3 regions of the Streptomyces fradiae ATCC 10745 genome follow, and region 2 is predicted to be linked to each of the others. Evidence: riboswitches for the same ligand, from Rfam matches in the RefSeq annotation. Region 2 holds a riboswitch; each other region holds the start of a gene.

Evidence for each region. A riboswitch is a leader RNA that binds a small molecule or an ion and turns the genes downstream of it on or off. The one in region 2 is predicted to bind cobalamin.
Region 1: linked by a shared signal. The riboswitch ahead of CP974_RS01000 (energy-coupling factor ABC transporter permease) and the one ahead of cobN (cobaltochelatase subunit CobN) in region 2 are both predicted to bind cobalamin.
Region 3: linked by a shared signal. The riboswitch ahead of CP974_RS24075 (GHMP family kinase ATP-binding protein) and the one ahead of cobN (cobaltochelatase subunit CobN) in region 2 are both predicted to bind cobalamin.

The regions. Positions count from the first base shown of each region.
Region 1 covers NZ_CP023696.1:239,678-241,929, reverse strand. Annotated here, with positions in the region: gene cbiQ (cobalt ECF transporter T component CbiQ) at 1-223, opposite strand, end outside; gene CP974_RS01005 (energy-coupling factor ABC transporter substrate-binding protein) at 229-708, opposite strand; gene CP974_RS01000 (energy-coupling factor ABC transporter permease) at 705-1,397, opposite strand; cobalamin riboswitch at 1,427-1,629, opposite strand; gene CP974_RS00995 (PTS sugar transporter subunit IIA domain-containing protein) at 1,664-2,047, opposite strand; gene dhaL (dihydroxyacetone kinase subunit DhaL) at 2,200-2,252, opposite strand, start outside.
Region 2 covers NZ_CP023696.1:3,481,475-3,483,726, forward strand. Annotated here, with positions in the region: gene CP974_RS15400 (ferredoxin-like domain-containing protein) at 1-1,220, opposite strand, end outside; cobalamin riboswitch at 1,231-1,362, shown strand; gene cobN (cobaltochelatase subunit CobN) at 1,398-2,252, shown strand, end outside.
Region 3 covers NZ_CP023696.1:5,463,568-5,465,819, reverse strand. Annotated here, with positions in the region: gene CP974_RS24080 (NADP-dependent oxidoreductase) at 1-27, shown strand, start outside; cobalamin riboswitch at 248-480, shown strand; gene CP974_RS24075 (GHMP family kinase ATP-binding protein) at 838-1,908, shown strand; gene CP974_RS24070 (cysteine synthase family protein) at 1,905-2,252, shown strand, end outside.

The DNA.
Region 1 (2,252 bases), 3.2 Mb from region 2:
CACAGAACCCGAGCGGCAGCCGCCACGCCCGCCACAGCCGGCGCGGCGCCACCCCGGCGGGGCCCAGCAGCACGGCCAGCGCGGCCGCGGCGACCAGCGGCGCGCCGGGCCACGGCGGCAGGGACACCGCGCACGCGGTCAGCCCGAAGCCGAGGACGGCCTTCTCGGCCGGGTGGCGGCGGCGCCAGCGGCTGCCGTGCGCCGCCACGTCGATGGGCAGCACCCGCGCTACTCCCCGGCCGCGGACCGCTCGCCGCGGCCCCCGGTCCCGCCGGCGCCCGGTGCGTCCCCGTCGGCGGCCTCGGCCCCGGCCGCGGGAACCGCCCCGGCCGCGTGCCCGGCGTCCGTCACGGGGCGGGCTTCCGCCTCCGCCGTACCGGTACGCGCCTCCGCCGCACCGGCCGCGGCCTGCCGGGCGGCCTGCCGGCGGCCGCGCCGGAGCCCGAAGTAGTACGCCAGCACACCCGCGCCCAGCGCCGCCTGCAGCGCGAACAGCGCGGACTCGACCTCCCCGGACGGCGGCTCGTACAGCGGCGTGAACCACGGCTCGTAGTCCGGGGCGATCTCCGTGATCGCCGTCTCCGCCTGCGCGTCGGCGCCCGCGAAGGGCTCCTCCCGGCCCTCGCCCAGGCCCAGTGCCAGCGGCAGCACCGCCAGCGCCGCGACCACGAGCAGCAGCAGGGCGTTGATCCTCGTGTCACGCTTCACCGGACCGCCGCCCCCTTCGCCGGACCGGCCGCGGGGAGCACCCCGAGCCGCGCCAGCTCGCCCTTGCTGGACTGCCGCAGCAGCCGCATCACCAGCACCGTCAGCAGGCCCTCGCTCACCGCCAGCGGCAGCTGCGTCACCGCGAAGATCCCGCCGAACTTGGCGAGCGCCCCGGCGAAGCCGGTCCCCGGGTCGGGGAAGGCCAGCGCCAGCTGGACGCTCGTCACGCAGTACGTGGACAGGTCGGCGGTGAACGCCCCGCAGAAGACGGCCGCCATCAACGGCGCCCCGGTCCGGCGCAGCAGCCGGTACACCGCGTACCCGGCCCACGGGCCGACGACGGCCATCGAGAAGACGTTGGCGCCGAGCGTGGTGAGCCCGCCGTGCGCCAGCAGCAGCGCCTGGAACAGCAGCGTGATCGTGCCGAGCACCGCCATGACCGGCGGCCGGAACAGGATCGCGCCCAGCCCCGTACCGGTGGGATGCGAGCAGCTCCCCGTCACGGACGGGATCTTGAGCGCCGACAGGACGAAGGTGAACGCCCCCGACGCGCCGAGCAGCAGGGTGGACTCGGGATTGGCCCTGACCTCGCGGGTCAGGGCGCGGACCCCGTGGACGACGAAGGGAGCGGCCGCCAGCGTCCAGGCGACCGCGTGCTCCCGGGGCAGGAAACCCTCGGCGATATGCATGTGGGGGAGACCCTCTCCAGCACCTCGTGGATGGACAACGCGCCCTGGCCGGTCTCCTGGCTGACGGGTCGTACCGCCTCGGCTCCGCCTTCCCGGACGCCGCGGTCTCCCGCGGCGGTCCAGTGGCTTCCCCGCTCGCGCGGGGGGTGGAGCCGGACATTCCCGATCACAGTGGCGAGGGCCGCGCCGGCTTCGAACCGGCTTCCCGAGCACCAAGGCCCTGTGACCCTAGTGCGTCGGACGACCCCCTCACAACCGTGCTCATGTCACACCTTGCGGTAGCCGTACGCCTCCGAGGCCGCCGCCGCCACCGCGTCGAGGCCGCCGCCCGCCGCCGAGGTGACCACCGCGGCGACCGCGCCCTCCACGAACGGGGCGTCCAGCAGACGGGTCCCGCCGGGGAGTTCGCCGTCCTCGGCGAGGGCCTTCACCGTCAGTACGGCGCTGCCCAGGTCGGCCAGCACGGCCACCCCGGCGCCCAGGTCCACGGCGCGCGCGGCCCGCGCGACCAGCTCGGCGTCCGTGCCGAGCCCGCCGTCGGGCCCGCCCCCGGCGGCGGCCACGGGCACCCCGGCGGCCCCGCCGGCCAGCCCGCGGGCCAGCTCGGCGACGGCGCGGGCGACCTCGGCGCTGTGCGACACGAGGACCACCCCGACCTTCCCCGCCGCACCCCGGCCCCCCGGAGCGCCGGCACCCGCCGCAGGACCCTCCGCCGCAGGACCCTCCGCCACTCGGCCCTCCGCCACCGGCCCGTCCGGACCCCGACCCCCCGGAGCGCCCCCCGGCGCCGCTCCCGCCGCGCTCACGCGGCCGCCTCCGCCAGCGCGGCGAACAGCAGCGCCGACGACGCGGCCC
Region 2 (2,252 bases):
CAGTCGCCCTGCGGGTGGCCGCACCGGCGCTCGCACCCGGACCAGTGCGCCGGAAGTCCGCGCAGCGCCGCGTCCTGAAGCGGCCGCGCGTCCGTCCGTACGTCGGCCAGGGCCTTGCCGCAGCCCGGCCGGCCCGTGCAGGCGCTCACCGCCAGCCAGGGCGAACCGGGCCGGGTGAGGTACCCGGCGTCGGCGAGCGCCGCGAGCCGCTCCTCCGCCTCGGCCCGGCCGGCCAGGCCCGCCACGACGAAGCCCCGCCACGGTGTCACCCGCACCTCGTCGCCGGACCCCGCCGCCAGGGCGCGGAACTGCCCGCTGGTGACCCGCCCCAGCGGCGCGACCACCGACACGGCGCGGTCGCCGACCAATCCCGGCTCGGGCGGCGCCGCGACCGGCGGAACGCCCGCCGCGCCCGGCAGCGCCTCCGCACCGTCCGCCGCGTGTGCCGCGGCCCGTGCAGCGGCGACCCCGGCCGTGGCCAGACGCTCCGTCACAGCTTCCTCCAGCGGTGCGCCGTCGGGCAGTTCGGCCACCCGCCAGGCCCCCGTGCCCGCTTCCCGGGCCACCGCCAGGAACCCCTCCGCCGCGGCCAGCGCCGCGGTCGGCGCGTCGTCCGGGGCGACCCGCCACGCGAGGCCCCCGATCCTTACCAGAGCGCGGCCGTCCGGCTCTGCGACCAACGTCACATCCCCGCCCAGGCCGGCCACGTCCCCGCGCCCGTCGTCCACGGCGAACAGGAACCGCCCCGAGAGGCCCGTCGTCCACGCCCGCGCGCACAGCAGCGCGTCCAGCGAGCGCGCCCACGCACCGGCGTCCCCGAAGCCCCGGCCGTCCAGCCCGGACAGGGGGGAGACGACCATGTTCCGCACCCGCTCGTGCGCGGCCGACGGCAGCAGCCCGGCCGCGCCCAGCAGCTCGGCGAGGGCGAGGCCGCAGTCGTCGGGAAGGCCGCGCAGATCGAGGTTGCCGCGCGAGGTGACACCGATCCGGCCGTCGCCCAGCCGGTCCGCGGCATCGGCGAGCGCGGCGACCTGGGGGGCCGTCAGCACACCGGTGGGCAGCCGCAGCCGGGCCAGGCCCCCGTCGTCCGCGCGGTGCAGCCGCAGTGCGCCGGGGCACGCGTCCGCACGGTCGCGGACACGGTTCCGAAGGGGATCCCGTATGTGGGATTCGCCCCCGTTCCGGGGCTTTGATGGGCTGGGCGGCATGGCGGCGAGCATACGCGCAGCCTCTACTATGCAGACGGCACAGGGTCCCAGGACCCTAGGGAGGAAGCCCGGTGTGAATCCGGCGCGGTCCCGCCACTGTGAGCAGGACCCGAGCGGCCCCGCGAGTCAGGAACTCCCGCCACCCACGACCACCCGGGGCGAGGACACCCCGAGGAAGGCCCGGCACGCGTGATTCTGCTGCTGTCGCACTCCGACACCGACCTGCTGAGCGCCCGCGCGGCGGGCGGCCCGGTCGAGTACCGGTTCGCCAACCCCGCACGCCTCCCCATAGACGGGCTGCCCGGCCTCCTCGACGGAGTCGACCTCGTCGTCGTCCGCCTCCTCGGGGGCCTCCGGTCCTGGGAGGAGGGCATCGACCTGCTCCGCGCCCAGGACCGCCCGGTCGTCTTCCTCACCGGTGAACAGGCGCCCGACGCCCAGCTCATGGAGGCGTCCACCGTCCCCATCGGGGTCGCCACCGAGGCGCACGCCTACCTCGCCCACGGCGGCCCGGACAACCTGGAGCAGCTCGCCCGGTTCCTCTCCGACACCGTGCTCCTCACCGGCCACGGCTTCGACCCGCCGGCCGCCGCGCCCACCTGGGGCCCGCTGGAGCGCACCCCCCGCACCGCCGACGGCCCGACCGTCGCCGTGCTCTACTACCGCGCCCACCACATGAGCGGCAACACCGCCTTCGTGGGCGCCCTGTGCGACGCCGTCGAGGACGCCGGCGGCCGCGCCCTCCCGCTGTACGTGGCCTCCCTGCGCGCCCCCGAACCGGAGCTGCTGGACCAGTTGCGCGGCGCCGACGCCGTCATCACCACCGTCCTCGCCGCGGGCGGCACCAAGCCCGCCGAGGCCCAGGCCGGCGGCGACGAGGAGGCGTGGGACGCGGGCGCGCTCGCCTCCCTGGACGTCCCCGTCCTGCAGGCGCTGTGCCTCACCAGCCCGCGCGCCGACTGGGAGGAGAACGACGAGGGCCTGTCCCCGCTCGACGCGGCCAACCAGATCGCCGTACCCGAGTTCGACGGGCGGATCATCACC
Region 3 (2,252 bases), 2.0 Mb from region 2:
CGGGGCAAGCTCGTCCTCACTCTGTGAGCTGTCCGAACTCCGCCTCTCGGAACCGCCGACCTCGGCGGCCTCCGAGAGGGGCCTCGGCCGCCGGGCGCATCCACGCGGCGCCCGGCCGCCCCGGCCGCCCCGGCCGCCCCGCCGCCCCGGCCGCCCGGAGCCACGGGCCTCACGTGCCGCCCTGTGCCGACCGATCGCTTCCGGACAACCGGCGACCCTCCCCTGCCGTACGCGCGCGGGCCGCCCTACCCTGATCGGTGCAGTCGGTTCGCGCCCCCTGTCCGACCGGTTCGGGGCGGCGCGACGCAAGAGGGAACCCGGTGCGAATCCGGGACTGTCCCGCAGCGGTGAGTGGGAACGAAAGCCGTCACCAGCACTGGGCCCCGGACGGGCCTGGGAAGCGACGGCCGGTAGGTGCCCACCGGTGATCCGGTGGGCGAGCCCGCGAGTCCGAAGACCTGCCCACTGCGCCCGCACCCGTGTGCGGGCAGTGCACGGTGACCCCGAGGACTGGGTCGGCGGTACGGACGGCTGCGCGGCGCGTGCCGCACCCTGCCTCCCTCCCGGTCCGCTCGGGGCTCGGGACCAGGAGGAGGACGCGTCCGTGACCACGCGAGCTACCGCCACCCGCGCCGGGTGCCGCGCCCACCCCCGGGCGGACCGGGCCGGGCGGTGCTGACACCCGCCGGGGCCACGCCCCCTGCCGGTGCCCCATCGACCGGGGCGCCGACGGCGGCCGGGCCCACGACCGGGGCGTCCTCCATCGGTGCGGCGGCCGGGCGGCCGTCGGCTGGGACGGCACGCACCATGGCGGCACCGCCCGGACCGGCACGCACCATGGCGGCACCGCCCGGACCGGCCTCCACCAAGGCCGCACCGCCCGGACCGGCCCCCGCCCGAGCGGCCGCCCAAGCTCGTACCGCCCAGGCCCCCACCGCCACCGCCCGACCGGCCGCCACCCGAGCCGCGCCCGCCCCGGCACCCCCCGCCGAGGCGGCCGGGCCCGCGCCCGCCTCCGCCCCCGCGCCCCGCGAGGCGCGGCGCCCGCCCGGCCGGACCGTGTCCGGTGTCTGCCACGGCACCCTGGGCGAGCTGTACCAGGGCCCGCTGCGGGCGGGCCCCGTACCGGACATCGCCGTCGTGTCCTTCCCCGTGGAGCGCCACTCCTGGGTGCACTTCACCCCCGGCGCGCACCCGCCGAACCCGCTGCCCCTCGGGAGCAAGTCCGCGACGGCCGCGCGGCTCTTCCTGGAGCACTTCGGGCTCACGCTGCCGCCGGGCCGCTGGAGCGCCCACTCCGACCTGCGGGTCGGCGTGGGGATGGCGAGTTCCACCGCCGACATCGTGGCGACCCTGCGCTGCCTGTTCCGCCTCTTCGCCCTGCCCTACGACCCGGACGTGGTCCTGCGCGTCCTGGCGGCGATCGAGCGGGCGGACAGCGTCTTCCTCGACGAGTTCGCGCTGCACCTCAGCGGCGGGCACCGGGTGGTCCGCCGGCTCGGCACGGAGATCGGCTTCCACACCGCCTACGTCACCGAGCCGGGCACGGTCGACACCGCCGCCGTCACCGGCCCGCTGCTGCGCCACTACCGGCGGCGCGGCGACGAGTACGAGCGGTGCCTCACCGACCTGCTGAAAGGTTTCTCCACAGGCGACCCGGCCGCCGTCGCACGGGCGGCCACCACCAGCGCCGCCCTGTCGCAGGACGTGCTGCCCAAGGCGTCGTTCGACCATGTGCTCGCCCACCGCGAGCGGTTCGGCGCCGACGGCGTCTTCGTCGCCCACACCGGCTGCCTGATCGGCTACCTCTTCACCGGCCGCCCCGACGCCGGCCTCAAGTCGGAGCTGTCCGCCTTCTTCCACTCGCTCGGCCACCAGTGTTCCTTCGCCCAAGGAGGCTACGGGTGATCCACCCCCACATCGCCGACGCCCTGAAGGTCCCCGCCCTCGTACGGCTCGACGACCGCATCGTCCTGATCCGGTTCGAGTCGATGAAGATCTACTCGGCGCTCGCCGCCGTCCGCCACCTCCTGGACCGGGGAGCGGTCCGGCCGGGGCAGACCCTGGTCGACAGCTCCAGCGGCATCTACGCCCACGCCCTGGCGCTCGCCTGCCACCGCCACGGCATGCGCTGCCACATCGTCGCGTCCACCACCGTCGACACCACCACCCGCGCCCAGCTCGACATCCTCGGCGCCACCGTGGAGCAGGTCAGGCCGTCCCGGAACCTCAAACTGGACCAGGAGTTACGG